3 regions of the Duganella vulcania genome follow, and region 3 is predicted to be linked to each of the others. Evidence: predicted binding sites of a transcription regulator. Region 3 holds the regulator's gene; each other region holds the start of a gene.

Evidence for each region. The regulator LexA, encoded in region 3, represses DNA repair genes until DNA is damaged. The targets are predictions, from matches to a motif close to ACTGTATNNNNATACAGT.
Region 1: GTP90_RS04300 (PA0069 family radical SAM protein) is a predicted target of LexA. The motif match lies at 8,079-8,096, and genes of this name have one in related genera.
Region 2: recA (recombinase RecA) is a predicted target of LexA. The motif match lies at 6,258-6,275, and genes of this name have one in related genera.

The regions. Positions count from the first base shown of each region.
Region 1 is NZ_WWCX01000002.1:268,778-279,169, forward strand. Features, by position in the region: gene GTP90_RS04260 (MFS transporter) at 1-100, opposite strand, end outside; gene GTP90_RS04265 (fumarylacetoacetate hydrolase family protein) at 129-1,151, opposite strand; gene GTP90_RS04270 (VOC family protein) at 1,148-1,684, opposite strand; gene GTP90_RS04275 (LysR family transcriptional regulator) at 1,774-2,688, shown strand; gene GTP90_RS04280 (gamma-glutamylcyclotransferase) at 2,696-3,271, shown strand; gene GTP90_RS04285 (alpha-galactosidase) at 3,298-5,520, shown strand; gene GTP90_RS04290 (TetR/AcrR family transcriptional regulator) at 5,522-6,148, opposite strand; gene GTP90_RS04295 (O-methyltransferase) at 6,228-6,893, shown strand; gene GTP90_RS04300 (PA0069 family radical SAM protein) at 6,907-8,064, opposite strand; gene GTP90_RS04305 (DUF2760 domain-containing protein) at 8,296-8,871, shown strand; gene GTP90_RS04310 (Hsp70 family protein) at 8,868-10,392, shown strand, end outside.
Region 2 is NZ_WWCX01000018.1:25,453-35,844, reverse strand. Features, by position in the region: gene GTP90_RS13255 (alpha/beta hydrolase family protein) at 1-945, opposite strand, end outside; gene GTP90_RS13250 (hypothetical protein) at 1,019-1,591, opposite strand; gene GTP90_RS13245 (sodium:solute symporter family protein) at 1,648-3,702, opposite strand; gene GTP90_RS13240 (DUF4212 domain-containing protein) at 3,699-3,965, opposite strand; gene GTP90_RS13235 (sensor histidine kinase) at 3,958-5,475, opposite strand; gene GTP90_RS13230 (response regulator) at 5,472-6,152, opposite strand; gene recA (recombinase RecA) at 6,334-7,437, shown strand; gene recX (recombination regulator RecX) at 7,511-7,963, shown strand; gene GTP90_RS13215 (DUF2889 domain-containing protein) at 8,219-8,803, shown strand; gene sucC (ADP-forming succinate--CoA ligase subunit beta) at 8,881-10,050, shown strand; gene sucD (succinate--CoA ligase subunit alpha) at 10,064-10,392, shown strand, end outside.
Region 3 is NZ_WWCX01000055.1:20,317-30,708, reverse strand. Features, by position in the region: gene purF (amidophosphoribosyltransferase) at 1-736, shown strand, start outside; gene GTP90_RS23600 (cystathionine gamma-synthase family protein) at 792-2,036, shown strand; gene GTP90_RS23595 (hypothetical protein) at 2,094-2,588, shown strand; gene lexA (transcriptional repressor LexA) at 2,629-3,267, opposite strand; gene rpsF (30S ribosomal protein S6) at 3,479-3,865, shown strand; gene priB (primosomal replication protein N) at 3,884-4,189, shown strand; gene rpsR (30S ribosomal protein S18) at 4,205-4,495, shown strand; gene rplI (50S ribosomal protein L9) at 4,530-4,982, shown strand; gene GTP90_RS23565 (replicative DNA helicase) at 5,105-6,490, shown strand; gene GTP90_RS23560 (DUF47 domain-containing protein) at 6,564-7,190, shown strand; gene GTP90_RS23555 (inorganic phosphate transporter) at 7,219-8,229, shown strand; gene GTP90_RS23550 (hypothetical protein) at 8,257-8,520, opposite strand; gene GTP90_RS37335 (hypothetical protein) at 8,722-8,850, opposite strand; gene GTP90_RS23545 (hypothetical protein) at 8,953-9,339, shown strand; gene GTP90_RS37330 (hypothetical protein) at 9,376-9,504, shown strand; gene GTP90_RS23535 (DUF2306 domain-containing protein) at 9,501-10,349, opposite strand.

The DNA of each region.
Region 1 (10,392 bases), on a different contig from region 3:
CCATCAGGATGCACAGGCCGCACAACACATAAACGCCAATCTGGAAGGCACCGATCTTGCTCTTGTCGATGAGCGCGGGGATATCCACTAGTTGTTCCATCTTTGTCTCCTCCTGTCTCGCCGGCGCTTTAGCTGCGCTCTTTGTAGTGCGTGACGGTTTGTTCGATGGCGCCGAAGATGCTGGCGCCCTGCTCGTCCTTCATCTCGATCCGCACGCTGTCGCCGAACTTGAGGAAGCCGGTCTGCGGCTTGCCGCTTTCGATGGTCTCGTACACGCGCACTTCGGCCAGGCAGCAGTAGCCCACGCCGCCGTTGGCGATGCTCGATCCATGCAGGCTGCCCTGCTTGTTCGACACAGTGCCGGAACCGATGATGGTGCCCGCCGCCAGTTCACGCGTGGCGGCGGCGTGCGCCACCAGCTGCGCGAAGTTGAAGGTCATGTCCTCGCCGGCATTCGGCTTGCCGAAGGGCTGCTGGTTCAGGTCGACCAGCAGCGGCAGGTGCAGCTTGGTGTCGGCCCAGTGCGCGCCCAGTTCGTCCGGCGTGACGGCCACCGGCGAGAAGGCGCTGGCGGCTTTCGACTGGAAGAAGCCGAAGCCCTTGGCCAGTTCATTCGGGATCAGGTTGCGCAGCGAGACGTCGTTGACCAGCATGACCAGGCGGATCGCCTTGGCGCAGTCGGCGGCGCTGGCGCCCATGCGCACGTCGCCGGTGATGACGGCCACTTCGGCCTCCAGGTCGATGCCCCACTCTTCGGACAGCGCGAAGATCGGATCGCGCGGGCCGATGAAGCTGTCGGAGCCGCCCTGGTACATCAGCGGATCAGTGTAGAAGGAGGCCGGCACTTCGGCGTTGCGCGCCTTGCGCACCAGCTCAACGTGGTTGATGTAGGCCGAGCCGTCCGCCCATTGGTAGGCGCGCGGCAGCGGCGAGTGGCAGTACTGCTGGTCGAACGGGTGGGTGTCGACGGCGTCGCCGGTGTTGAGCGATGCGTAGACCTGCTCCAGCGCCGGCGACACCAGCTCCCAGTTGTCCAGCGCGTGCTGCAGCGTGGCGGAGATCTTCGGTACGTGCTGGTAGCGCGACAGGTCGCGGCTGACCACCACCAGGCGGCCATCGCGGCTGCCGTCCTTCAGGGTCGCGAGCTTCATGCCTTCACCTCCGGGGCGTGCATCCAGGCGGCGTGCTTGGGTGCCTTGCGGGTCTGCGACCACTCTTCCAGCATCTCCCATTTGACGGCGTCGAGACGCTGCATCATCTCCGGCGTGCCGGTGTTGACGGCCAGTTCGAGACGGTGGCCGTTCGGGTCGAAGAAGTAGATCGACTTGAAGATGGTGTGGTTGATCGGGCCGATCACGCTGATGCCGGCGGCCTCCAGGCGCTCCTTGGCGGCCAGCAGTTCGTCCATGGTCTCCACTTCCATCGCCAGGTGCTGCACCCAGGCCGGGGTGTTGTGGTCGCGGTCCATCGGCGCCTGGGTCGGCAGCTCGAAGAAGGCCAGCACGTTGCCATGGCCGGCGTCCAGGAACACGTGCATGTACGGGTCCGGCGCTTTGGTGGACGGCACTTCGTCTTCGGCGATGGCCAGCACGAAGTCCATGTTCAGGTGTTTGACGTACCACTCGACGGTCTGCTTGGCGTCGATGCAGCGGTAGGCCACGTGGTGTATTTGCTTGATTTTCATGTTTGTCTCCAACTTGGGCATGGCACATTAAATGCGAATTTCAGATATCATACAAATCGTATTTTTCAGCTCACTTATCAGGTTTTCCGATGAATCCTAGTTTGCGCCAGATGCGCGCCCTGGTGGCGCTCGCCAAGACCGGCAGCTTTACGCTGGCCGCCGAACACCTCAATGTGACGCAATCCGCGCTCAGCGGGCAGATCAAGGAGCTGGAGCAGTTGCTGGGGGTGCGCGTGGTCGAGCGTACCACCCGCAAGGCGCAACTGTCGGAGATCGGCCGCGAACTCACGCCGCTGTTCGAGAAAATGCTGCAGGACCTGGACCGCGCCATGGCCGACATCGCCAGCCGCAAGGCGCTCAAGCAAGGATCGGTGCGGGTGGCGGCGCCGCAGATGCTGTCCTGCACGCTCATCCCGGAGGTGATCGCCGCCTACAAGGAGCGCTATCCGGACGTGCAGGTATGGCTGGCCGACAGTCCGGTGGAGATGGTGTCGGCGCGCGTGTTCAGTGGCGAGGCCGACTTCGGCATCGGCCCGGACCGCGACACCACCGCCGAGATCGAGGCGCAGCCGCTGTTCGAGATGCCGTTCGTGGTGGTGTATCCGCCCGGCCATCCGCTGGAACGGCGCAAGCGCATCACCTGGGCCGATGTCAACGAGTTCCCGGTGATCTCGCTGCAGGGCCAGTTCACCGAACGGCTGTTGCGCGACATGCACGCCTCGTTCCGCGAGCAGTCGCTGAATCCGTACAACGAGGTGACCTTCATGACCACGGCGCTGGCCATGGTGCATGCGCGGCTGGGCATCACGGTCTGCCTGCCCTACGCGGAAAAGATGGTGCAGCTGTATGGGCTGCAGATGCGGACGCTGGAATCGCCGGCGCTGACGCGGCGCTTCTTCGTGTACACGCGTAGTGCGCGGGCGCTGTCCCCCGCCGCCGAGAGCTTTGTCGCCTTCCTGCAGGAGTTTGCCGCTTCGCATCACTGGAATGTGCCGCAGTTATAATTGATCTATGACAGCAGATACCATCGCCATCAATCAACAGATGGACCAATTCGACGGCCACCACAGCGTTTGGCTGTTCGGCTACGGTTCCCTGATTTACAAAGCTGACTTTCCTTATCTTGAACGCCGCCCGGCCAGCATCGCCAACTGGACGCGGCGCTTCTGGCAGGGCTCGCACGACCATCGCGGCACGCCGGAGGCGCCGGGGCGCGTCGTGACCATCATCGAAGAGCCAGGCGCGGTGTGCCACGGCATGGCCTACCTGATTACGCCGGAAGTGTTCGCGCACCTGGACCATCGCGAGAAGAACGGCTACCTGCGGCTGGCGATACCGATCGCGTTCGAGGATGGCGGCAGCGTGGAGGGCCTGGTCTATATCGCCACGCCGGACAACACCGCCTTCCTCGGCGAGGCTTCGGAGCAGGAGATCGCGCGCCATATCGCCCGCTCCGCCGGGCCCAGCGGGCCGAACAGCGACTATCTCAACCACCTGGCCAACGCACTGCGCGAGCTGGGCCGGCATGACCAGCATGTGTTCGAAATCGAGCGGCATCTGGCCGCGCTGAAAAACCCTCAACCGTAACAATAACGATAGCGAGGCAACACCATATGACCCATGTCGACCAGCGCCGCCGCACCCTCTGCATGCAACTACTCGGCGGCCTCGCCGGCATCGTCATCGACGGTTCCGTCATGGCCCGGCCCTCCGTGGACGAGGCCACCAAGGTCTTCCGGCTCGACGGCGAGGGTGTCACCTACGTGTTCGGCGTCAACAGCGACGGGCAGTTGCAGTCGATGTACTGGGGCAGCGCCTTGTCCAGCGGGGACAGGCTGCCGGCGCCCGTGCCGGTGCCGGAAAACTCCTCCAATGAAATGCCGGTCACGATCACGCCGTTCGAGTTCCCAGGCTTTGGCGGCGGCCTGACAGTTGAACCGGCGCTGAAGGTGACCTTCCCGGACGGTGTGCGCGACCTCGTCTTGCGCTACGTGAGCCACCAACTCGACAAGGACCGGATCGTGGTGCGGATGAAGGACGCCAGCCGCGCCGTGCACGTGACCCTGACGTATGCCATGGATGCAAGCACAGGCATCCTGGCGCGCTCGGCCGTGGTGGAAAACCGCACGGCCAGCTGGATCCAGCTCGACCAGCTGGCGGCTGCGAGCATCAACCTGCCGTTCCGGGACGATTACCGCCTTTCCTACCTCACCGGACGCTGGGGAGGCGAGTTCACCTTGCAGACGCGCCCGATAGAGCCGGGTTCCACGGTGATTGAAAGCCGCAAGGGCGTCACCTCCCACCAGGCCAATCCCTGGATCGCGATCAGCCAGGCCGGCACGGAGGAAGAATCCGGCCCCGTGTGGTTCGGTGCGCTGGGATGGAGCGGTTCCTGGCGCATCCATGTCGATATGGATGCGCTGGGCGGCGTGCGCGCGACCGCCGGCTACAATCCTTTCGACTTCGCCTATCGCCTGAAGCCGGGAGAGAGCCTGGCGTCGCCCGTGTTTCACGCAGGGTATTCGGCGGACGGCTTTGGCGGCGCGTCCCGCATATTCCACCGCTACCAGCGCGAGCGCATCCTGCCTGGCGCGCCGCAGCCGCGCTTGCGCCCCATTCTCTACAATTCATGGGAGGCGACCACGTTCGCCGTCGACGAAGCAGGACAGGTGGCGCTGGCCGAGAAGGCGGCAAGCATCGGCGTCGAGCGTTTCGTTGTCGACGATGGCTGGTTCGGCGCACGCAACAGCGACAAGGCCGGGCTTGGCGACTGGGTCGTCAACCGGCAAAAATTCCCGAACGGACTGGCGCCGCTGATCAAGCGGGTCAATGCGCTCGGCATGGAGTTCGGGCTGTGGGTGGAGCCGGAGATGGTCAATCCGGACAGCGATTTGTATCGTGCCCATCCGGACTGGGTCATCAACTTCCAGGGCCGGCCGCGCAGCGAGGCGCGCAACCAGCTGGTGCTGAACCTGGCACGCAAGGATGTGTACGAGCACCTGCTGACCGTGCTCGACAAGCTCCTCGCGGAGCATGACATTGCCTTCCTCAAGTGGGACCACAACCGCGCGTGGTCGGAGCCGGGCTGGCCGGAGGCGGCGCCCGGCGATCAGCAGAGGCTGTATGTCAGCTACGTGGAAAACCTGTACAAGCTGCTGGCCGAACTGCGCCGGCGCCATCCGAAGCTGGAGATCGAATCCTGCGCCAGCGGCGGCGGCCGCGTGGATCTCGGCATCATGGCGCTGACCGACCAGGTGTGGACCTCCGATAATACCGATCCTTTCGACCGGTTGCTGATCCAGGACGGCTTCAGCCACGCCTACGCACCGGGGATCATGATGGCCTGGGTGACCGATGCGCCGAACTACCTTAACAAGCGCGTCACGTCGCTGGAATACCGATTCCTGTCGTCGATGCAGGGTTCGCTGGGTATCGGTGCCAACCTGAATCACTGGCGGGAAGAGGATTTTGCCACGGCAAAGCGCCTGGTCGCGGAATACAAGACGATCCGGTCGACGGTGCAGCGAGGGAAGCTGTACCGTCTCGTGTCGCCGCAGCGCGGAGCGGCGCGCTCGGCCACGCTGTCCGTGGCGCAGGACGGCAAGCAGGCCGTGCTGTTCGCGTTCCTGCACTCTGGCGGCAGGCGCAATCCGCAGCCGGGCATCCAGCTGCGCGGGCTCGATCCGAAGCGGAATTATTCGCTGCGTGCGATTTCCGGCAGCGCGACGGCGCAGACGCCGCACGTTGCCAGCGGCGCTTACTGGATGGGACGTGGCATCGATGTCGTGCTGGAAGGAGATTTCCAGGCTGCGGCCTTTGTGCTGGAAGGCGCTTGAACTAGTTCAGGCTGGCGAGGTAGGCGCATAGCATGTCGGCCAGCGCTTCCGAGTAGGCGTGGATTTCTTTAGCCGTGCGCTGGGTTTCCGAGAACTGCTTGCCGACTGAGCTGAAGGTTGTCATCACGAGGTCGCCGGCCAGTGCGCGCACGTGGTCCGGCGACTTGGGCAGGGCTTCGCGCATGAAATGCTCGATGATACGGTCGGCCGCCGCGCGCGTCTCATGCGCTTCGGGCGTGTCGCGATAGAACGGGGCGGCGTCGTTGAGCGCGGTGCGGATCTCGGCTTCCTCGCACTCCGAGCGCAGGAAGGCGTGTACCAGCAGGCGCAGCCGCTCCAGCGGCGGCTTGCGCAGGTCTTGCAGGATGTTGATCAGCATTTCGGTCGTCTGCCGCCACTCGTCCGCCTGCAGCCTGAACAGGATGGATGCCTTGTTCGGAAAGTACTGGTAAACAGATCCGACGCTCACGCCGGCCCGCTCCGCAACCCGCGTGGTGGTGAAGCGGCGCACGCCCTCCTTCGCCAAAACCTGAATAGCCGCTTCGAGTATGGCCGAAACCAGGTCGGCCGAGCGCGCCTGTTTGGGCTTCCTGCGCGAGGAGATGCTGGCTTTTGCAGGGTCTGTCATGAGGTGGTTCCGGAACGCGAATATGAAATGTGAAGGATTCTTCATATTATATCCGTACTTCTTTTGAAAGGAATCACCCATGACAACCCTGACCACCAATCCCGTCGCGCCACTGCTTGACCGCCTGTTTGACGAAGCGGCCAAGGTGCAGATCTCCGCCATCCCGGCTGTCGCCGAATTGTCCAAGGACGAGCGCGACCGGCTGATGCACAGCAAGACGGAATACATCAACCTCTACCATCGGCTGAAGGACGTGCCGCTGCCGGTGTCGCGTCAGACCGGCGAACTGCTGTACATGCTGGCGCGCAGCTGCAACGCCAGCAACGTGGTCGAGTTCGGCACGTCATTCGGCATCTCGACCTTGTACCTGGCTGCGGCCCTGCGCGACAACGGCGGCGGCCGTCTGATCACCAGCGAGTTCGAACCGTCCAAGGTGGCGCGGGCGCGCGGCCATCTGGAGGAAGGCGGCCTGCTCGACCTGGTGGACATCCGCGCTGGCGATGCGCTGGAGACGCTCGCCACCAATCTTCCGGACCAGATCGACCTGCTACTGCTCGACGGCGCCAAGGCGCTCTACCCGGAGATCCTCGGCTTGGTGCGGAGCCGCTTGCGGCCGGGTGCGCTCATCATCGCAGACAACGCCGACATGAATCCGGAATATGTGGCGATGGTGCGCTCACCGGCGTCAGGCTATATGTCGCTGCCGTTCGGGGAGGATGTCGAGCTCTCCGTCAAGCTGAACTGAGATTGAACTGAGGTCAGAACAAATCCATCTGCCCCGCATCGGCCGCCGCCTTGGCGCGCGCGCCCAGCGGCGGCACCACCAGCGGACGCGTGAACTGTGACGCGTCCATGTTGTGGAAGCGGCTGCCGCGCCCGGTCAGGCCGAGGCGTTCGGTGGCGATCTTGAAGCGCTGCCGTATCAGCTCGGCCCACACGCCCTCGCCTTTCATGCGGGCGCCGAAGGTGCTGTCGTAGTCTTTACCGCCACGCATTTCGCGCACGCGGTTCATCACGCGTTGCGCCCGCTCGGGGAAGTGCGCCTGCAGCCACTGGTGGAACAGCGGCGCCACTTCCCATGGCAGGCGCAGCACCGTGTAATGCGCGCTGACGGCGCCGGCCTCCTTGACCGCTTCCAGGATGCGCTCCAGGTCGGGCTCGGTGACGAAGGGGATGATGGGCGCGACGCTGACCGCGACCGGAATGCCGGCGTCGGTCAGCGTGCGTATCGTGCGCAGGCGGCGTGCCGGTGCAGCCGCGCGCGGCTCCAGCGTGCGCGCGATGGCCGGGTCCAGCGTGGTCAGCGTGATGGCCACGCCGGCCTGCTCCCTGACCGCCATCGCGGACAGGATGTCGATGTCGCGCTCGATCAGCGAGGACTTGGTGATCAGGCCCACCGGATGCTGGCACTCCTGCAGCACCTCCAGCACGCGGCGGGTGAGCTTGCGCTCGCGCTCACAGGGCTGGTAGGCGTCCGTGTTGACGCCGAGCGCGATCGAGGACGGCTCGTAGCTCGGCTTGGCCAGTTCGCGCCGCAGCATTTCCGGCGCGTTGACCTTGGCGAAGATCTTGCTCTCGAAATCCATGCCCGGCGACAGGCCCAGATAGCTGTGCGTGGGCCGCGCGAAGCAGTAGATGCAGCCGTGCTCACATCCACGATACGGATTGAGCGAGACGCTGAACGGCAAATCCGGCGAGGCGTTGCGGCTGAGGATGGACTTGCAGAGCTCGTCCGTGACCACCGTCTTCCACGGCGCGGCTTCCGCCTCTTCGCGCTCCCAGCCGTCATCGTAGGCCTCGCGGACGTTGACCTCGAAACGGCCCTGCAGGTTCGACACCGCGCCACGGCCCTTCTGCCCCTTCAGCGAGGGCGGCGGCAGCATCACATGCTCTTGATTATTTTCATCGTGGGACATTGCGGCACCAAACTACTGTATATATAGACAGTATTCTATGCGCTTGAAAACGCGATATCAAGCTAAATATCAATCGCGCGGGCTTGCTGCCTTGGGGGCAACGTGGTCAAGCTGGTATCATGCAGGACTTCCGGGGGATGGAATTCCCCGCGCCTTGCGCGCCCCCAACCCACACCTCGCCAGGATGCCGCCGATGCGGCGCCCCGGCTCACCCGATACGAGCACACAAACATGAACAATTCGAGTCAACCATTGCCGTCTTTTTTTAGCCGGATATCGATCGCGATCGGCGCCTTTTTCCGCGCCCTGTCCGACGCCGACTACGCAGCGCGCCTGACGCGCATCGACGACGCGCCGCAACCGGCCGCCGCGCCGGTGGCAACGCCTGCTCCGAAGCCAGCGCCGGCCCCCGCACCGCTGCGCGTGGCGACGCCGGATGCGGCCCTGCAGCTTCTAAGCCTGTTCCAGCGCGAGGCGCGCCTGATCGACTTCACCCAGGAGAACCTGAGCGCCTATTCCGACGCCGACATCGGCGCCGCCGCGCGCGTGGTGCATGAAGGCTGCAGCAAGGTGCTGCGCGAGCACTTCACCATCGAAGCGGTGCGCAGCGAGGCCGAAGGCAGCCGCATCGTGCTGGAAGAAGGCTTCGACGCCAGCGCCGTGCGCCTGACCGGCAATGTGGTCGGCAGCGCGCCGTTCCGCGGCGCCTTGAGCCATCGCGGCTGGCGCGCCTCCAACGTGCGCCTGCCGAAACTGGCGGAAGCGCATGACGCGTCCATCCTGGCGCCTGCGGAGGTGGAATTATGAGCGACCCACGCTACGCCATCGGCATCGACCTTGGCACCACGCACAGCGCGTTGTCCTATGTGGACCTGGGCGCCAGCGACGGCGAGAAAACCCGGCACGGCGTGCTGGCCATTCCCCAGCTGACCGCACCGGGCACGGTGGAAGAGCTGCCGCTGCTGCCGTCCTTCCTTTACCTGCCGCACGCGGACGAACTGGCGCCGGGCGAATTGAGCCTGCCATGGCCGCAGTCGCCGGAAGAACAGACCAGCGTCGCCGGCGAGATGGCGCGCAGCCGTGGCGCCACCACGCCTATCCGCCTGGTCTCCAGCGCCAAGAGCTGGTTGAGCCATCCCGGCGTCGACCGCCGCTCCGCGCTGCTGCCGAACGACGCGCCGGAAGAAGTGTCGCGCGTCTCGCCGCTGGAGGCGTCCACGCGCTACCTGACGCACCTGCGCAAGGCGTGGGAGCAGGCCTACCCTGACGCGCCGTTCGGCGAGCAGGCGGTGACGGTGACGATCCCCGCCTCGTTCGATCCAGGCGCGCGCGAACTGACGGCCGACGCGGCACGCGCCGCCGGCTACACCAACCTGACGTTGCTGGAAGAGCCGCAAGCAGCCCTGTACAGCTGGATCCAGGGCAGCGAAGGCCGCTGGCGCAAGGAGGTCAAGCCGGGCGACATTATCCTGGTGGTGGACGTGGGCGGCGGCACCAGCGACTTTTCGCTGATCGCCGTGCTGGAACGCGACGGCGTGCTGGAACCGCACCGCATCGCGGTGGGCGACCATATCCTGCTGGGCGGCGACAATATGGACCTGGCGCTGGCGCACCTGGTGGCGCGCAAGCTGGCCGCCAACGGCACGCAGCTCGACGCGTGGCAGATGCGCGCGCTGACCTACGGCTGCCGCACCGCCAAGGAAAAACTGCTAGCCGATGCCAGCGTCGACACCTGGCCTATCGTGGTGCCAAGCCGTGGCTCGAAACTGATCGGCGGTTCGATCCGCACCGAGTTGACGCGCGACGAGGTGACCACCTTCATCCTCGACGGCTTCTTCCCGCAAGTGGATGCGGCGGCGCGTCCGGCGGTGCGCACGCGCGCGGGCCTGACGCAGCTTGGCCTGCCGTACGCGCAGGACGCGGGCATCACGCGCCACCTGGCGGCGTTCCTGGCACGCCAGCTCGGCGCGACCAGCGAACTGGAAGGCTACGCCGGCAAGCAAAGCGCCGACGCGACCTTCCTGCATCCGACGGCGGTGCTGTTCAACGGCGGCGTGTTCAAGTCGGAGCTGCTGGCGCAGCGCATCATGGGTACCATCAACGACTGGCTGTACATGGAAGGCTCCGAACCTGCGCGCATGCTGGGCGGCGCGGACCTGGACCTGGCGGTGGCGCGCGGCGCGGCCTACTACAGCTACGTGCGGCGCGGCAGCGGCGTGCGCATTCGCGGCGGCACGGCGCGTGCGTACTACGTGGCGATCGAATCGTCGATGCCTGCCATCCCCGGCATGGAGCCGCCCATCCAGGCGCTGTGCGTGGCGCCGTTCG
Region 2 (10,392 bases), on a different contig from region 3:
GTCGCGCTCCATGATCAGGCGGCCGCGGAAGTCATAGCCGTCCAGCTTGACGATGGGCTTGTCGGAGATGGTGTTGGTGGCCAGGTTGTAGCTGTGGATCGCCATGAGGTCGCTGTGCCTGTTCGTGATCACGTACAGCATGCCGTCCGGCCCGAACGCCAGCGGCGTGAAGGCGTTCTTGCCGCCGGTGTAGCTGTCGAAGCCGGTCAGCTTGCGCCAGTCGTTGGTGGCCGGATCGCGGTACCAGACCTCGCTGGTGCGTTCCTTCACGGTTTCCGTCAGGCGCGGTTCGCCCTTGCTGTCGAGCAGCCAGCTCATGCTGTTGCCGGGGCGGGGAATGGTGGCCGCCACGCGTCCGGTCAGGGTGTTGATGCGCTGCAGGTCGACACGGTCCACCTGGCCGGGGCCGCTGATGCTCATGTTGAGCACGTACATGTATTCCGAGTCCTGGGCGCCGGGCTGGTCCAGCATGTAGGTGTGCCACGGCAGCAGGTCGCGCGTCAGCGAGCTGCCCGAGCCGCCGGTGATGAAGGGCTGGCCGTTGCGCTTGGCCAGCTGGCGGAAGTTGGTGCCGTCGCGGTTGATCGCGTACAGGCCGGGCGCGTAGCGCTGGTCGCCCTGGGCCAGCTGGTGGTCGGCGGCGGTGAAGGCCAGGCGCTCGTCGCTGATCCACTGGAAGCGGCCGATGTCGGCATCGCTGAAGTTGCCCACCACCTTGACCGTGTTGGTTGCCAGTTCCACCACGGCCAGGCGGTCGCGCTTGTCCCTGGAGCCGACCCTGACGGCCAGGAATTTGCCGCTGGGCGAGAGCTGCGCCTCGTTGAATTCCGGATTGCCGAAGAAGTCTTCGACCGATGGGCGGGGCGGCGGCGCGTCGGCGGCCTGGACGGTGTGGAAAGCCTGGCTGGCGGCAAAGGCCAGCAGCAGGAGAGGGCGCAGGTTCATGGTCGTATTTGAAATGGACGGTGCCCGCACAATAGCACTAAGTTATCAAATCCGCCATGCCCTCATGTTCCGCTCAGTTCAACGGACAGGCCTGCGCCGGCGGCGGCACGATGACCCAGTGGGCGGCGGTGGCGCCCACGGTGGTCTGGAAACGCGCCAGTTCCATGCCGGGAACCACGGTGGTCACCACCGCGTGGGACGGCGCCGGCCGCGGTCCGGCGACCGGGTCCGGGGCCGACGCCAGCGTGCCGGGCAGGGGATGGGCGATCAGGTCGAGGCGCCACACCCGGACCGATTCCGGATTGCCGGTGCCGTTCCAGTTGCCGCCGGCGGGGCGGGCGAAGGGCGGCAGCTGGCAGGCGTCGGCGTCGGTGTCCGACCAGATCACCGACATGCCTTGTCCGTGGCCGTGGCCGTCGGTGGGCTGCACCAGCGCGCCGGCGTCCGGATGGGCGACATCGCCAGGCCGCACCGTCAGGCCCAGCGCGGAGACCTGGAGCACTGGCTGGCCGGGCGTGGCCGGGTCGGCGGCCATGCCGCGGTACAGGTACTGCTGCGCGCGGGCGCCGCCGGCCAGCGTGGCGGCGAGCAGCGCGCAAGCCGCGATGCGGCGGCGGAGGATGGCTTGTCTGCTTGGGGGTGTCATCGGTTCTTCCTGGTCGTTGCCGCTTAGTTTACCGCGGATGCCGGCCGCGCCGCCAATCACGCTTCCGGCGCCCGGATGTAGTCGACTAGCGCGCCGGTCTGGGGCGCCGGCGCCGGCGTCAGCAGGCTGACTGCGACCAGCGTCAGCAGGCCAGCCGGCACGCCGAAGATGCCGGCCGAGATGGGCGCGATGTGGAACCATTGCCCGGCCACGCTGCCGCCCAGCGTCGGATTGGCGTGCAACATGTAGTACAGGCAGACCGCGAAGCCGGTCGTCATGCCGGCCAGCGCGCCCTGGTAGTTGGCGCGCTTCCAGAACACGCCCAGCACCAGCGCCGGGAACAGCGCCGACGCCGCCAGCGAGAACGCCGCGCCCACCAGCGACAGGATGTCGCCCGGTTTCTGCGAGGCGGCGTAGGCGGCGATGAAGGCCACGCCCAGCAGCAGCAGCTTGGAGATGGTCACCCGCTTCTGGGTCGAGGCGCCGCGGTCGACGATCTTGTAGTACACGTCGTGCGACAGCGCGTTGGAGATCGCCAGCAGCAGGCCGTCGGCGGTCGACAGCGCGGCGGCCAGCCCGCCCGCCGCCACCAGGCCGGACACCACGTACGGCAGGCCGGCGATCTCCGGCGTGGCCAGCACCAGCACGTCGGCGTCGATGGTGATCTCGGCCAGCTGCACCACGCCGTCGTGGTTGATGTCGCTGATGCTGAACAGCGGATTGGCCTTGTCCACATTGGCCCAGTACGAGACCCAGTTGGGCAGGTGGGCGTAGTCGCTGCCGACCAGCGCGCTGTAGATGTCGTACTTGACCAGCACCGCCAGCGCCGGAATGGTCAGGTAGATCAGCAGGATGAAGAACAGCGTCCAGAACACCGACACGCGCGTCTCGTGCACCGACGGCGTGGTGTAGGCGCGCATCAGGATGTGCGGCAGCGCGGCCGTGCCCAGCATCAGGCAGAACACCAGCGCCAGGAAGTTGTTGCGCTTGATGTCCGAGGTCTCGGCGTCGCCGGGGTAGGGCGTGGCGTGCGGCGTGATCGGCTCGGCGCGCGCCAGGTTCTGGTCGCGCGCCTCGCTCCAGCTGCGCGCGGCCTCGTCGGCGTTTTTCGGATAGGCGATCAGCGCCCGCTCGGCGTTGCGGATCTCCAGCAGCGAGGCGTTGCGCAGCTTGACGCGGTCGAGCTTGCGCTGGAGCTCGATGCGGCCCGCCTCCCACGCGGCCGGCAGCGCGCGCAGGCGGGCGTCGAGCTCGTCGGCGCGCTGGCGGAAGATGGCGCGCACCTCGGCCTCCTTCGGATCGTTCTGCAGCACGTTTTCGCGCGCGCCCAGCTTGGGCAGCAGCTTGCCGTAGGCCAGTTGCGGGATCGGGTTGTCGGTGTGCTTGCCGGACAGCCAGATGGCCGGCATCAGGAAGGCCACCAGGATGATGATGTACTGCGCCACCTGGGTCCAGGTGATGGCGCGCATGCCGCCGAGGAAGGAGCACACCAGGATGCTGGCCAGGCCGAGGAAGATGCCGACCGAGAAGTCGACGCCGGTGAAGCGCGAGGCGATCAGCCCGACCGCGTAGATCTGCGCCACCACGTAGGTGAAGGAGACGATGATGGTGGCGGCCACCGCCAGGATGCGCACCGCGCGCCCGCTTGGCCCCTCGCCGTCGCCGCCGCCGTAGCGGGCGGCCAGGAAGTCGGGGATGGTGTACTGGCTGAACTTGCGCAGGTAGGGCGCGATCAGCAGCGCCACCAGGCAGTAGCCGCCGGTCCAGCCCATGATGTAGGCCAGGCCGTCAAAGCCGTGCAGGTACAGGCCGCCGGCCAGGCTGATGAAGCTGGCGGCGGAGATCCAGTCGGCGGCGGTGGCCATGCCGTTGAACATGGCCGGCACGCGCCGTCCGGCCACGTAGTATTCAAGCACGTTGGAGGTGCGGCTGAGCACGCCGATCGACGCGTACAGCACGATGGTGGCGAACATGAACAGGTAGCCGATCCAGGTGCGCGACATGCCTTCCTGCTCCAGCACCGAGAGCGCCACCAGGAAGCAGGCGAAGCCGCCGGTGAACAGCAGGTAGTAGCTGCGCAGGCGCTGGAAGAATGTGCGGGAGGCCTTCATGCGCGCGGCTCCGTTGCCTCTGCCGCCGCCCGGTCCAGCTTGCGCATGCGCCAGGCGTACACCGCCAGGATGGCCAGGTAGACCAGCGACGCGCCCTGCGCCGCCAGGTAGAACGACAGCGGCCAGCCGAACACGCTCAGGCCGGCCAGCTCGCGGGCGAAGAAGGCGGCGCAGAAGCCGGTCGCCAGCCAGGCCAGCAGCAGCAGCGCGGTCAGGCGGCGCGTGCGTTCCCAGTGCCGGGCGCGGATCACGGTCTTATCCATAGTACGGCGGCTCGCTTTCCGGTTCCTGCGGACGCGGCGGCAACGGGAAGGTCAGCCGGAACAGTGCGCCCGGCAGCTTCGATTGCTGCGCGCGCGGATTGTTGTAGATGTCGACCTCGGCGCCGTGCTGCTGGGCGATCTCGCGCACGATGGCCAGGCCCAGGCCGCTGCCCTCGGCCTTGTTGCCGAGGATGCGGTAGAAGCGCTCGAACACCCGCCCGCGTTCGGCCTGGGCGATGCCGGGGCCGGTGTCCTCGACCTCCAGGAAACCGTGCTCGGCATCGCCGCGCACCCGCACGGTGACGCTGCCGCCGGCCGGCGTGTAGCGCAGCGCGTTGTCGATCAGGTTGGACAGCAGCTCGCGCAGCATGGTCGGGTTGCCGACGATGTGCACCGGCTCGGCCGGCGCCTCGTAGCCCAGGTCGATGCGCTGCGCGAACGAGGCCGGCACCCAGTCCTGCACCGCGCTGCGCGCCAGCTCGGACAATTCCAGCGGCAGCATGGCGGTGCCGGCCTGCGGCTGGTTCTCGGCGCGGGCCAGGGCCAGCAGCTGGTTGACCAGGCGGGTGGCGGCCTCCGAGCTCTTGGCCAGCTGCTCCAGCGAGCGGTGGATTTCGCCGCTGTCGGTCTGGCGCAGCGCCAGCTCGGACTGCATGCGCATGCCCGCCAGCGGCGTGCGCATCTGGTGCGCGGCGTCGGCGATGAAGCGCTTCTGCATCTCGATCGACAGCGACAGCCGCGCCAGCATGTCGTTGAGCGACGTGACCAGCGGCGAGATCTCCTCCGGCACCTGGTTGGAGGCGATGGGGCTGAGGTCGTCCGAGCTGCGCGCGCGGATGCGCTCCTGCAGCTGCGCCAGCGGCGACAGCCCGCGCGCCAGCGCGAACCACACCAGGGCCAGCACGATGGGCAGGATGATGAACTGCGGCAGGATCACGCCCTTGATGATGGCGTTGGCCAGCTGGCCGCGCTTCTCCAGCGTCTCGGCCACCTGCACCAGCGCCAGCTGCGGATCGTCGACCGCGTCGCGCTCCAGCCGCACGTAGGCGTAGGCCACGCGCACCGGCGTGCCGTGCATGGTGTCGTTGCGGAAGCGCACGCTGCTGCGCGGCTTGTCGTCCTCGTCGATGACCGGCGGCGGCAGGTCGCGGTCGCCGTCCACATGTTCGCCGTGCGGCCCCTGGATCTGGAAGTAGACGTTGTCGACGTCGTCGGCGCGCAGGATGTCGCGCGCCGGGCCGGACAGGCCCTTGATGACCTTGCCGTCCACCGCGCGCACCTGCTGGGCCAGCACGGTCACGCTGTCCTCCAGCGCGTGGTCGAACGGCTGGTTGGCGATGGACTTGGCCACCAGGTAGGTGATCGCGATGCTCATCGGCCACAGCAGCAGCAGCGGCGCCAGCATCCAGTCCAGGATCTCGCCGAACAGCGAATGCTGGATCTCGTCGTCCGCCTCGGCCGCCGGCGGCTGGTACTCCAGATCCTGCGGTGGCGAGGCCGGCGGCGTCACTTGGCGGCGTCCGAGAATTTCTCCAGGCAGTAGCCCAGGCCGCGCACGGTGGCGATGCGGATGCCGCCCACCTCGATCTTCTTGCGCAGCCGGTGCACATAGACCTCGATGGCGTTGTTGCTCACTTCCTCGCCCCATTCGCACAGGTGGTCGACCAGTTGTTCCTTGGACACCAGCCGGCCGCTGCGCGCCAGCAGGATTTCCAGCAGGCCCAGCTCGCGCGCCGACAGGTCCAGCATCTGGTCGTTGATGTAGGCGCTGCGGCCGACCTGGTCGTAGCTCAGCGGCCCGTGCTTGACCACGGTGGCGCCGCCGCCGGCGCCGCGCCGGGTCAGCGCGCGCACCCGCGCCTCCAGCTCGGACAGCGCGAAGGGCTTGGCCATGTAGTCGTCGGCGCCCAGGTCGAGGCCGTTGACGCGCTGCTCGATCGAGTCGGCCGCGGTGAGGATCAGCACCGGCAGCAGCGAGGAACGGGCGCGCAGGCGGCGCAGCACCTCCAGCCCGGACAGCTTGGGCAGGCCCAGGTCGAGGATCAGCAGGTCGAATTCCTGGGTCGAGAGGGCGGTGTCGGCCTCCTGGCCGTTGCCGACGCAATCGATGGCGTAGCCGGACTGGCGTAGCGAGCGGGTCAGGCCGTCGGCCAGCACGCTGTCATCCTCGGCAAGTAAAATACGCATGTAAAACACTCCGGCTGCAGAAGCTTGTATTGTGTTGCATTTCGCGCAGGGTGGCGAGTTTTTGTGCGATCTCAAAATTGTTTAAAAATCGTGCTTGCATTAAGCACTGTTTTTTTATACAGTGCTGCCTGTACCGACGAATTCAGCGAATTTGCACCCACTCACTGGTTGAAAGAACATTATGGACGATAAAAAAGCTGTTGTACCTGCATCTGAAAAGGCTAAGGCGCTGGCTGCCGCGCTGGCCCAGATTGAAAAGCAATTCGGCAAAGGCTCCGTAATGCGCATGGACGCCAACGCGCCGATCGAGGACGTGCAAGTGGTGTCGACCGGCTCGCTGGGCCTGGACATCGCGCTGGGCGTCGGCGGCCTGCCGCGCGGCCGCGTGGTGGAAATCTACGGTCCTGAATCGTCCGGTAAAACCACGCTGACGCTGCAAACCATCGCGGAAATGCAAAAACTGGGCGGCACCTGCGCCTTCATCGACGCCGAGCACGCGCTGGACGTGGGCTATGCGCAGAAGCTGGGCGTCAACCTGCACGAGCTGCTGATCTCGCAGCCGGACACGGGCGAACAGGCGCTGGAAATCTGCGACGCGCTGGTGCGTTCCGGCTCGGTGGACATGGTCGTGGTCGACTCCGTCGCGGCGCTGACGCCGCGCGCCGAGATCGAGGGCGACATGGGCGATTCGCTGCCGGGCCTGCAAGCCCGCCTGATGTCCCAGGCGCTGCGCAAGCTGACCGGTTCGATCAACCGCACCAACACCCTGGTCATCTTCATCAACCAGATCCGCATGAAGATCGGCGTCATGTTCGGCAGCCCGGAGACCACCACCGGCGGCAACGCGCTGAAGTTCTACGCTTCCGTGCGCCTGGACATCCGCCGCACCGGCTCGATCAAATCGGGCGACGAGGTGATCGGCAACGAGACCAAGGTCAAGGTCGTCAAGAACAAGATCGCGCCGCCGTTCAAGGAAGCGCACTTCGACATCCTGTACGGCGCGGGCACTTCGCGCGAGGGCGAGATTCTTGATCTGGGCGTGGAAGCGAAGATCGTCGAGAAGTCCGGCTCGTGGTACAGCTACAACGGCGAGCGCGTCGGCCAGGGCAAGGACAACGCCCGCATCTTCCTGCAGGAGCGTCCGGAGCTGGCGTGGGAAATCGAAAACAAGGTCCGCGAATCGCTGGGCGTGCGCGCACTGCCGCCGCTGGCCGCCGACAGCACCGTGGTCAAGCTGAAATCCGTCGACAAGGCGGACAAGGGCGACAAGGCCGACGCCGCGTAAGCCGCGTCCGCTTCATCCCGAACCACCGCGCTGTTGATGCAGCCGGTGGTTTTCTCATTGTGCGGAGGATTTTATGGCAGCACCGCAACTCAGCCTGAAGGGACGCGCGCTGCGCTTCCTGTCGATGCGCGAGCACAGCCGCATGGAGCTGGGCCGCAAGCTGGCGCGCTACGCGGAGGAGGGCGACGACGTCGAAGCCCTGCTCGACCTGCTGGAAAAGAACAACTGGCTGTCGCAGGAGCGCTTCTCGGAGGCGCTGATCCACCGCCGCTCGGCCCGCTTCGGCAACAGCCGCATCGTCGCCGAGCTGCAAAGCCACGGCATCAAGGGCGAAGAGCTGCAGGAGCTCAAGGCCGGCCTGGCCGAGGGCGAGACCGAACGCTGCGTGGAAGTGTGGAACCGCAAGTTCGGCACCGTGGCGGCCGATCCGCAGGAACGCAACAAGCAGATGCGCTTCCTGCTGCAGCGGGGGTTTTCCCAGCGCGCCGTGCAGACCGTGCTCAAGGGCGCGCCGGAAGACGATTGAGCCGCTGCCGCGCCGCACCATGCAATGTTTCCATGACTGAAATAAGACCTATGAATTTCTTGTAATAAAACTCTCAAAACGCCCATATTTCCGTCCAAAAGATATGTTCTGACGCAACTGACGGTCTTGATGTGCTACACTTTTGGGGTTTTTGCAGCGCCGCAGGTGCGGTAGTTGTCCGTAGAAGCTGCGGACACGTGCGATTCAGCACATGGCTGCTTACTAAATTTCTGTCGCGAGAGCGGCATCGGTCTTATGTCCCTGTCAACCCCAGTTACCCGACGTGCGCTGCGGCACACGCGTGCAATTGCCGTCCAAGCGTACGCGCGCGATGACGGCCTGTGGGATCTTGACGCCCATATTACCGACATCAAAGTCATCGACACCATGCTGGCCTCCGGCCCGCGCGCTGCCGGCACGCCCCTGCACGACCTGCACCTGCGTTTGACCGTCGATCTGCAACTGACCATCGTCGATGCCGAAGCCGCATCCGATGCCGTGCCGTATCCCGGTTACTGCGACACCATCGCCCCCGATTACAAGAAACAGCTCGTCGGCCTGAACCTGATGAAGGGTTTCCGCCACGAGCTCAAGCAACGCCTGGCCGGCACCGCCGGCTGCACCCACCTGACCGAACTGGCGCAGATCCTGCCCACGGCCGCGGTGCAGGCGTTCGCCAACGATGTCTGGTCGACCAACGACGCGGCTACCGAAGACCAAGGCGTGCCGCGCCACAAGCCGTTTCAACTCGACAAATGCCATGCCCTGCGCACCGACGGTGGGGCAGTGGCGCAGTTTTACCCGCGCTGGGTGGCCAAAGCAGCACCAGGTGGCGCGTAGCAATCCCTGCTTACCAGTTTCACACATTTCGCAGTATCAACCGATTTTTACACATCAGCATCAGAAGGGAAGCCAGCATGAAAATCCATGAGTATCAAGGCAAAGAAATCCTCCGAAAATACGGAGTGACGGTTCCGCGCGGTATTCCGTGCATGTCCGTTGAAGAAGCAGTCAAAGCTGCTGAAACCTTGGGCGGCCCGGTCTGGGTTGTGAAAGCACAGATCCACGCAGGTGGCCGTGGTAAAGGCGGCGGCGTGAAAGTTGCCAAGTCGCTGGAACAAGTCAAGGAATACGCCGAGCAAATCATGGGCATGCAGCTGGTCACGCACCAGACCGGCCCTGAAGGCCAGAAAGTACGCCGCCTGCTGATCGAAGAAGGCGCGGACATCAAGAAAGAACTGTACGTGTCGATGGTTACCGACCGCGTATCGCAGCGCGTCGTGCTGATGGCTTCCTCCGAAGGCGGCATGGACATCGAAGAAGTGGCTGAAAAGCACCCAGAGCTGATCCACTCGATCGCCATCGACCCATCGGTCGGCCTGACCGACGCTGAAGCGGCCGGCATCGCCGCCAAGATCGGCGTGCCGGAAGCTTCGATCGCCGACGCCGTCGCCAACCTGAAGGGCCTGTACAAAGCCTACTGGGAAACCGACTCGTCGCTGGCCGAAATCAACCCGCTGATCCTGACCGGTTCGGGCAAGGTCATCGCTCTGGACGCCAAGTTCAACTTCGACGCCAACTCGCTGTTCCGTCAACCGGAAATCGTCGCTTACCGCGACCTGGACGAAGAAGATCCAGCTGAAGTCGAAGCATCGAAATTCGACCTGGCCTACATCTCCCTGGACGGCAACATCGGCTGCCTGGTGAACGGCGCCGGCCTGGCCATGGCCACCATGGACACCATCAAGCTGTTCGGCGGCGAGCCAGCCAACTTCCTGGACGTCGGCGGTGGCGCCACGGCTGAGAAAGTGACCGAAGCCTTCAAGATCATGCTGAAAAACCCAGGCCTGAAAGCCATCCTGGTCAACATCTTCGGCGGCATCATGCGCTGCGACGTGATCGCCGAAGGCGTGATCACCGCGGTCAAGGCCGTGTCGCTGAACGTGCCGCTGGTGGTCCGCATGAAGGGCACCAACGAAGACCTGGGCAAGAAGATGCTGGCCGATTCCGGTCTGCCTATCATCGCAGCCGACACCATGGAAGATGCAGCGAAGAGCGTAGTCGCCGCCGCTGCCGGTCAAGCTTAATTAAGGAATCAACATGTCCATTCTGATCAATAAAGATACCAAAGTCGTTACCCAAGGTATTACCGGCAAGACCGGTCAATTCCACACCCGCGGTTGCCGCGACTACGCGAACGGCAAAGCTGCCTTCGTCGCAGGCGTGAACCCGAAGAAAGCCGGCGAAGATTTCGAAGGCATCCCTATTTTCGCTAACGTCACCGAAGCGAAAAAAGAAACCGGCGCCAACGTGTCCGTGATCTACGTCCCGCCAGCAGGCGCGGCCGCCGCGATCTGGGAAGCTGTCGAAGCCGAAATGGATCTGGCCATCTGCATCACCGAAGGCATCCCTGTCCGCGACATGATGGC
Region 3 (10,392 bases):
TTCCGTGATCGACGGCGCTTCCGTGTACGCCACCCGCCTGAAGATGGGCGAGTACCTGGCCGAGAAGATCAAGCGCGAATTCAAGGATGGCGCGATCGACGTCGTCATGCCGATTCCGGACTCGTCGCGTCCGGCCGCGATCCAGCTGGCGCTGGCGCTGAACGTGGAATACCGCGAAGGCTTCATCAAGAACCGCTACATCGGCCGTACCTTCATCATGCCGGGCCAGGCCGCGCGCAAGAAGTCCGTGCGCCAGAAGCTCAACGCCATCGCTTCCGAGTTCAAGGACAAGGTCGTGCTGCTGGTGGATGACTCCATCGTGCGCGGCACCACCAGCCGCGAGATCGTGCAGATGGCGCGCGAAGCCGGCGCCAAGAAAGTGATCTTCGCTTCGGCGGCGCCACCGGTGATCTTCCCTAACGTGTACGGCATCGACATGCCTACCCGCGACGAGCTGATCGCCTACGGCCGCAGCACCGAGGAAGTATGCCGCGAAATCACCGCCGATCACCTGGTCTACCAGGACATCGACGCGCTGAAGCGCGCCATCTCCGACGTCAATCCGGCGTTGAAGAACTTCGAGGCGTCGTGCTTTGACGGCGTGTACGTCACCGGCGACATCTCCAAGGACTACCTGGACAAGCTGGAATACGCGCGCCACCATCCGAAGGCCTCCGCCCCCGAGGATGCGGGCCGCTCGCAACTGAACCTGAATCTCGCGACCGCCGAAGGCTGATGTCGCGCCCGGTGCGGTTCACGCCGCACCGGGCTTTTTTTTTGAATACGCGAATATGAACGACAAGAAGAATTACGGCTTCACCACCACCATCCTGCACAACGATCGCCAGAAAGGCATCGAGCACGGTTCGCTGCACAAGCCCATCCACACCTCGGTCGCCTTCGGTTACGGCGACGCGCGCCAGCTGGCGTCTGTGTTCCAGGGCAAGGAGCCGGGCTTCCGCTACGGCCGCCAGGGCAACCCGACCATCTCCGCGCTGGAAGACAAGGTCACCAAGATGGAGCAGGGCGTCGGCACGATCTGCTTCGCCACCGGCATGGGCGCGATCGGCGCCGTGTTCCAGTCGCTGCTGCGCGCGGGCGACCATGTGGTGTCGTCGTCGTTCTTGTTCGGTAACACCAACAGCCTGTGGCAGACCACCATGGCGCAGGGCGTGGGCGTGTCCTTCGTCGACGCCACCGATGTCGCCAACGTGGCCGCCGCCATCACCGAGCAGACCCGCGTGGTGTTCGTCGAAACCATTGCCAATCCGCGCACGCAAGTGGCGGACCTGAAGCGCATCGGCGAGCTGTGCAAGGAGCGCGGCATCCTCTACATCGTCGACAACACGATGACCACGCCTTACCTGTTCCGCCCGAAAGCGGTGGGCGCCGGGCTGGTGGTCAACGCGCTGACCAAGTCGATCGGCGGCCACGGCAACGCGCTGGGCGGCAGCCTGACCGACACCGGCGTCTACGACTGGACCCGGTTCGCCAACATCTACGAGAACTACAAGAAAGCCGCGCCGCTGCAATGGGGGCTGGCGCAGATCCGCGCCAAGGGCCTGCGCGACTTCGGCGCCTCGCTGGCGCCGGAAGCGGCGCACCACATCGCTGTCGGCGCCGAGACGCTGGCGCTGCGCATGGAACGCACCAGCGCGAACGCGCTGGCCTTGGCCCGCCTGCTGGAAAGCGACGAGCGCGTGGCCGCTGTCTATTATCCTGGGCTGGCGTCGCACCCGCAGCACGCGATCTCCAGCGAGCTGTTCCGCAGTTTTGGTTCGCTGTTGAGCTTTGAACTGAAGGACGGCATCGACTGCTTCGATTTCCTCAATCGCCTGAAGCTGGCGATTCCGGCCTCCAACCTGGGCGACACGCGCACGCTGATCATCCCGGTGGCGCACACGATTTTCTACGAGATGGGCGCCGAGCGCCGCGCCTCGATGGGCATCGCCGAGTCGCTGATACGGGTGTCGGTCGGCATCGAGGACACCGACGATCTGCTGGACGATTTCACCTGCGCACTGGAAGCTTGCTGAGCGCAGCCTCAAGCTGTGATAACCTAGGCTTTCAATTTTGCTAAGCGCGGAGGCGATATGAGGGCAGCATGGGTTCTGGCATTGACCGTGCTGTCGAGTAGCGCCTTCGCCGGCGACCAGGCCAGCCGCCTGGCGCGGCAAGCCGAGATCGAGTACTACACCAGCCGCTACGACGGCGCCGACATTGCGCTGGCCCGTTTCAATTGCAAGCAGCCCAACATCCCGATGCGCCCGGCCACGGCGGGCGGGCCGGCGCTCACGCAGGCGCTGGCCGCCTGGCACGACTGTTACGATCAATTCCTGGCCAACTACAACGCCGCGCTCCCGGTCGGCAAGAGCATCCCCGCCGACCTGGCCGACCTGATGACGGACGATGAGATGGGCGCCGCCCAGGCCTTGATGAGCCAGGTGTTCGTGCAAGTGGCGGACGAGGCCAAGCGCCAGGCCGACGCTGTCGCCCTGGCGCAGAGCGCGTGGGAAGGCCGTCAAGGCGACCTTGCCCTGAGCGCGCGCGACCTGTCGCATCAGCCGGAGACAGCGGGCAAGCGCTAGGCGCCTGATGCGTAACCCGAGGCCGATGTTTGCGTGGTCTTTAGTGCCAGCTGCGCATCAGGCCGACCGCCAGGCCTTCCAGCGCGAACTCGTCGGCTTCGGGATCGACCTTGATGATCTTGAAGTCCGGGTTTTCCGGCAGCAGCTCGACGGTGGAGCCGGTCTTGCGGTAGCGCTTGACCGTGACATCGTTGCCGATGCGGGCCACGACGATCTGGCCGTTCTTGGCGCTGTCCACCTTCTTGACCGCCAGCAGGTCGCCGTCCATGATGCCGGCGTCGCGCATCGACTCGCCGCGCACCTTCAGCAGGTAGTCCGGCTTGGAAGAGAACATGGCCGGATCGACGCTGTAGCTGGTCTCCAGGTTTTCCTGCGCCAGGATGGGCGAGCCGGCGGCCACGCGGCCGATCAGCGGCAGCGACATCATCAGCGACACCGGCACCTTGGGCGTGGCCGGTTCGGCATGCACGCCCAGCAGGCGGATGCCGCGCGAGGTGCCGGCGGCGATCTCGATCGCGCCCTTGCGCGCCAGCGCCTGCAAATGCTCCTCGGCCGCGTTGGCGGACTTGAAGCCCAGTTCATTGGCGATCTCGGCACGGGTCGGCGGGAAGCCGGTGTTCTCGATGGCATCCTTGATCAGATTGAGAATTTGTTCCTGTCTTGCGGTGAGCTTGATCATAGAGTGCTTTAGGCCTGTGTATATAGACAGTCTGTATTTTTGTACAGTGTGAAGCGAAAAGCAAGGGAATTTGTTGCTTTGAGCGAAATAAATTCATGTGGCGGGCAGATTGTCTTTTGCAGGGAAAGCTGATATAGTCGCGGGCTTACCTCTTCCCACACCTGTCTTGACGCCAGGGTGGGCTATATTCACAGTCCTTAAGGGAGTTTGCATGCGTCACTATGAAATAGTATTTATCGTCCACCCGGACCAGAGCGAGCAAGTGCCCGCCATGATCGAGCGTTACAAAACCACCGTAACGACCCGCGGCGGCGCCGTGCACCGTGTTGAAGATTGGGGCCGTCGTCAGATGGCTTACTCGATCCAGAAACTGGCTAAAGCACACTACATCTGCCTGAACATCGAATGCGACAACGAGACCCTGGTCGAGCTGGAAACCGCCTTCAAATTCAATGATGCCGTGCTGCGTCACCTGACCGTCAAGATGAAGAAAGCGGAAACCGCTCCTTCGCCGATGATGAAGTCGGTACAACGTGAAGATGCAGCGAAATCGCATCGCACCGAAGCTCCAGCAGCCGCTGCTGCTCCTGCGGCCTAATTGTTACCGGGAACCGAGCTGAATCAGCTCCAGTTGATTGCCTTGATCGCCGAACGGGACGCCTTGCGCTACACCCCGGCCGGCATGCCGATCGTGAACGCTGTACTCCAGCACCGGTCGCAGCAGGTCGAGGCAGGCATCGCCCGATTGAGCGAGTTTGAAGTTGCCGCGGTTGCCGCTGGCGAGATTTCAGGCCGCTTCAGTCAGGCGCCACTGGCAGGCATGTATCAGTTCACCGGTTTCCTGAACAAGAAGAATCGCAATAGCAAAAGCCTGGTGTTTCACATCATTGATTTTAGTGCTGTCCCAGACAGCTCAATTTAGATACAGGAGCCTAAAATGGCATTCGGTAAAAAGTTCGACAAAAACAAGCTCAAGCTGAAAGAAAAGCGCAAGCAACAAAACCCACTGTTCAAGCGCAAGAAGTTCTGCCGCTTCACCGCAGCAAACGTAGAACAAGTTGACTACAAAGACGTCGACACCCTGAAAGACTTCGTCCAGGAAAACGGCAAAATCATGCCAGCACGTCTGACCGGTACCAAGGCGCACTACCAGCGTCAAGTTGACACCGCAATCAAGCGCGCTCGCTACCTCGCGCTGCTGCCTTACACCGATCTGCACCACGCTTAATTGCGTCGTCTAGATAAGATCCTGGAGAAGAACTATGCAAATCATTCTGTTAGAAAAAGTCGTCAACCTGGGCAACCTGGGTGAAGTCGTTAAAGTCAAAGACGGTTACGCACGTAACTTCCTGATTCCGCAAAAAATGGCTCGCCGCGCTACCGCGTCCGCCGTTGCTGAATTCGAAGTCAAGCGCGCTGAACTGGAAAAAGCCGCTGCCGAGAAACTGGCTGCCGCTCAAGCCCAAGGCGAGAAACTGAACGGCATGACCGTGAACGTTTCGCAAAAAGCTGGTGTAGACGGCCGTCTGTTCGGTTCCGTGACCAACTTCGACATCGCTGAAGCCCTGAGCAAAGCTGGTTTCGCTGTTGAAAAAGCTGCCGTGCGCATGCCTACCGGTCCTCTGAAGACCGTTGGCGAGCACCCAGTAAGCGTTGCTCTGCACACCGACGTGGTGGTGGAAGTGACCGTTGCTGTCGTGGGCGAAGCTGCCTAATACTTTTTCAGGCGGAAACGTCTGATCAGTGTTGCAACACCATTGAAAAAGCCGGGCTTGCCCGGCTTTTTTCTCGTCATAAATTTGTAATACGGCTCAAGCAAGCAGGTATAATTCGCGCCATGAACGCCCCCTCCGATCCGCAAGTCGATTCACTCCGCGTCCCGCCGCATTCCATCGAAGCAGAACAGTCCGTCATCGGCGGCCTGCTGCGCGATAATGCGGCGTTCGACCGCATTGCGGACATGATGCACCCCGAAGACTTCTACCGCTACGACCACCGCATCATCTACGAGCAGATCGTCAAGATGATCAACGGCTCGAAGCCGGCCGACGTCATCACGGTGTTCGAGACCCTGACCCAGCTGGGCAAGGCGGAGGACGTGGGCGGCCTGGCCTACCTGAACGCGATGGCGCAAAACACGCCATCTGCCGCCAACATCCGCCGTTACGCCGAGATCGTGCGCGATCGCTCCATCCTGCGCCAGCTGATCACGGTGGCCGACGAAATTTCCGGCCAGGCGTTCACGCCCCAGGGCAAGGAAGTCAAGCAGATGCTCGACGAGGCCGAGTCCAAGATCTTCGCCATCGCCGAGCAGGGCGCGCGCGGTGCGGCCGGCTGGCTGCCGGTGCAGCCGCTGCTGACCCAGGTGGTCGAGCGCATCGACGAGCTGTACTCGCGCGATTCCGGCTCCGAGATCACCGGCGTGCCGACCGGCTGGATCGACCTCGACCGCATGACCTCCGGCCTGCAGCCGGGCGACATGGTGGTGGTGGCCGGCCGTCCGTCGATGGGCAAGACCGCGTTCTCGATGAACATCGCCGAGAACGTCGCGGTGGAAGAGGGCCTGCCGGTGGCCGTGTTCTCGATGGAGATGGGCGGCGTGCAGCTGGCCATGCGTATGCTGGGCTCGGTCGGCCAGCTGGACCAGCACCGCCTGCGTACCGGCAAGCTGAACGACGAGGATTGGCCGCGCCTGACGCACGCCATCCAGAAAATGAACGACGCCCAGGTCTACATCGACGAGACCCCGGCGCTGAACCCGATCGAGATGCGCGCCCGCGCGCGCCGCCTGTCGCGCCAGTGCGGCAAGCTGGGCCTGATCGTGGTCGACTACCTGCAGCTGATGCAGGGCTCCACGCCGGGCGACAACCGCGCCTCGGAGATTTCCGAGATTTCCCGATCGCTGAAAGGCCTGGCCAAGGAGCTGCAGTGCCCGGTGATCGCGCTGTCGCAGCTGAACCGCTCGCTGGAGCAACGCCCCAACAAACGTCCCGTCATGTCCGACCTGCGCGAATCCGGCGCTATCGAGCAGGATGCGGACGTGATCATCTTCCTGTATCGCGACGAGGTCTACAACCCGGACTCGCCCGATAAGGGAACGGCCGAGATCATTATCGGTAAGCAGCGTAACGGCCCGATCGGCTCGGTACGCCTGACCTGGATCGGCCAGTACACCAAGTTTGGCAACTACGTCGGTAACCTGGCGCTGTATCAAGGCGATTAAGCCAGGGCGATTAATCTTTAAGCCGTCCTTACCCCGGGCGGCGATCTGCAGTAAACATGAACCGGAGAATAAAATGTTTGGACGTTTGATGCCCACCGAGGGCAAATTTTTTGACCTGTTTAACCAGCACGCCGATCTGTGCGTCAAAGGTGCAAAAGAAATGCTGGGCCTGATGTCCAATTTCGACGATCTGGAAAATCGCGTGCACGCGATCGAGAGCATCGAAAAGCAGGCCGACAAGATCACCTACGCCACCGTCGACCTGTTGCACAAGACCTTCATCACGCCGATCGACCGCGACGACATCCACAAGCTGATCACCCGCATGGACGACATCCTCGACCTGCTGGAAGACGCGGCCCAGACCGTCTCGCTGTACGACCTGCATTCGGTCACGCCGGAAGCCAAGCGCCTGGCCGAGCTGGTGCTGGCCTGCACCGAGAAGGTCCGCGACGCCGTGGCCCTGCTGCACAACATGGACAACTCGCGCCAGATCGTCGCCATCTGCGAAGAGATCGACCGCCTGGAATCGGACGCCGACCACGTGATGCGCGCCGCCATGTCCAAGCTGTTCCGCGACGAACCGGACGTGCGCAACCTGATCAAGATGAAGGCCATCTACGAGATCCTGGAAACCGTGACCGACCGTTGCGAAGATGTGGCCAACATCATCGAAGGCATCATCGTTGAAAACGCGTAACGCATAACTACAAAAAGAAACGTCCAATATGCATACCCTACAAATCAGCATCTACGTGCTGGGCGTCCTGATCGCCCTGGCGCTGGTGTTTGACTTCATGAACGGCTTCCACGACGCCGCCAACGCGATCGCGACCGTGGTGTCGACCGGCGTGCTCAAGCCGCAGACGGCGGTGGCCATGGCCGCGCTGTTCAACTTCACCGCCATCTTCGTGGTCGGCCTGCACGTGGCGTCCACGGTGGGCAAGGGCACCATCGATCCCGGCATCGTCGACCAGTACGTGATCTTCGGCGCGCTGGTCGGCGCCATCGTGTGGAACCTGTTCACCTGGTACTACGGCATTCCCTCGTCGTCCTCGCACGCGCTGATCGGCGGCCTGGTTGGCGCCGCGGTGGCCAAGTCCGGCACCGGCGCGCTGGTCGGCGGCGGCCTGCTCAAGACGGTGCAGTGGATCATCCTGTCGCCGCTGATGGGCTTTGTGTTCGGCTCCATCATCATGCTGATCGTGTCGTGGATCTTCGTGCGCTCGACGCCGCGCCGGGTCGACAAATGGTTCCGCCGCCTGCAGCTGGTGTCGGCCGCGTCGTACAGCCTGGGCCACGGCGGCAATGACGCGCAAAAGACCATCGGCATCATCTGGATGCTGCTGATCGCGGTTGGCCAGGTGCCGGCCGGCGACGCCTCGCCGCCGCTGTGGGTGGTGATTTCGTGCTACACGGCGATCTCGTTCGGCACGCTGTTCGGCGGCTGGCGCATCGTCAAGACCATGGGCCAGAAGATCACCAAGCTCAAACCGGTGGGCGGCTTCTGCGCCGAAACCGGCGGCGCGCTGACCCTGCTGATCGCCTCGCACTTCGGCGTGCCGGTCTCGACCACGCACACCATCACCGGCGCGATCGTCGGCGTCGGCTCGGCGCAGAAGATGTCGGCGGTGCGTTGGGGCGTGGCGGGCAACATCGTGTGGGCGTGGGTGTTCACCATCCCGGCCTCGGCGTTCGTCGCCGCGCTGGCCTGGTGGGTTGGTCACCACATCATGTAAGAAACAAGGGAGCTTCGGCTCCCTTTTTTAATGCCCGGATTCCGGCGCGATGCCGAGCCGCTGGTAGGCTTCGGCCATGACTTTTTCCCGTTCAGCCTCGGGCAGGTCTGGCGGCAATACCACAACGGTCTTCTTGCCGCTTTTGCTTTTGATGACGTAGGTGTAATCGTCCTCTGGTTTGCGCGGGAAGAATCTGGGAATTGCCCACGCGCAGAAGATTGCGACCGCCATGGAGCCGCCCATCCATGCGCCGATGTACAGCAAGCCGTCAATGACGTCTGTCCAATCCATTTTTTGAGTCCTCGCAAGATATCCAGGATCACCGCGATTAGCCAAAGTATAGCGCCGACTAGATTGGACGTCGCCTCGTTACTCGCCACAATAAAAGGCTCGCCGTCCTGTTTCAGGCTCAGATAGAGAGCAACTGCCCACGCCGTCAACCCGATCCATACAACGAGGTTGGCGCGCTGTGCCCAACGGTCTTCATTGCGATCAAAAGAAATAGTCTCTTTTGTTTTTATCGCCTTGAATCTCCCTGGCTCGCGTAAATGGCAACATCATGCCCAAGGCTGCACCGCCGACGGTCGGCCCGATGACCCAATTGAGAAGTCTGGTTTCCATGTCATCACCGCCAGAATTGGAGCAGTCAATGTAGGTCGTTTAGGCCATCGGCGAGTTGATCTGGATTGCGTTAGAATCGGAAATTCTCTTGATGGATGCGACATGCAGAAAATCGATTTTGCGCAGTTGATGTTGTTGGCGCGGGCCTCTGCCGATGTGGCTGTGCCGTGTAGTTGCTGTACCGTTTCGCTGGCGGCGTGGCAGCGTTTGCCGGCCACGCTGGAGCTTGACCGCTTCGAGGAAGTCGGCACGCTGATGGACGATCCTTACGACGAGCCGACCTTCGCCGAATACCATCCGCACGGCACGCGTTACGAGAGCGATGACGCGCCGATCTCGCCGCGCCACTATCCATGCAACCTGAGCCAGGTCGCGCGCTGCCTGAACTGTGGCCGCCACTACCTGCGCTACAACGAGGCGGGCGGCTACTTCACCGAGCTGCGCATCCGCGCCTTACAGCCGCAGCTACTGGTCGACGCCGCCCTGTAGGCCCAGCATCCGCGCCGCCATCGCGCGCGCCAGGGCGTGCATGAGTTCGAGCTGCGCTGGGGCCGCGTGCACAAGCTGGAGGTCCATTGCGACACGGCCAAACTGGAAAGCTACTGCCACAGCATGGCCGCCGCGCCGATCAGCGACGCCATCCAGATGGCCTAGTTGCCGTGGATATGCGGCAGCCACATCGCCATGCTGGCGCCGAAGATGCCCACGCCCATTGCCAGCGTCAGCAGCGCCAGGCCGCCCGCCACGGCCAGCTTGCGGCGGGCGCCGCCGGCGTCGCGGGCGCGCAGGTAGAGTTCCAGCAGCGCCAGCGGTAGCAGCGATTCGCCGAACACCAGCACGTTGAGCGCCGGCCCGGTGAAGGTCTTGGGATCGAAGCCCACCGGGCCGCCGTTGACCAGTATCCAGAACAGCAGACCCACGCGGAAGAACCAGCTGCCACTGACCACCAGGAACAGCCGCAGCGCCCAGCGCCGGTGCGGATCCAGCCGGCGCGCCATCGCATGGCGCACCGCGATGAAGGCGCACAGCATGATCAGCACACCGTTCAGCGTGGTGCCCCAATGCTGGGTCATGTCGCCGGCCGCGTTGCGGGTCCAGATCATGTAGATGCCGGCGATGGCGGTGACGACGGCCACCACCACGTAGACGCGTCCGCTCCAGCGGTGCAAAGCGGGGAAGCGTGCGCGCACCGCGGGGCTCAGCTGCAGCGGTCCGGCCAGCGTGACGAAGGCGGCGATCGCCAGGTGCGCGGCCAGCGCCGCGTTGCCCGCGCGGTCGCCGGGAACGTAGCCGACCGGCAGCACCTTGTTCCAGCGCAGCCAGTCGCCCGCCGCGGCCGCGCTGCCGTAGAACGACGCGATATACGCCGCGAAGATCGCCTGGCCGGCGACCATCACCGCGAACCAGAACGCGGCGGCGGCCTTCAGCGCCTGGCCGGCGCGCATGCGCATCGAAGGCGCGCGGGGCAGGGCGCCGTTGATCAACAGGGTATCGGACATCGGACTCCTCCATGGTTGTGGGACGCCGCACGCCGGCGCCGCA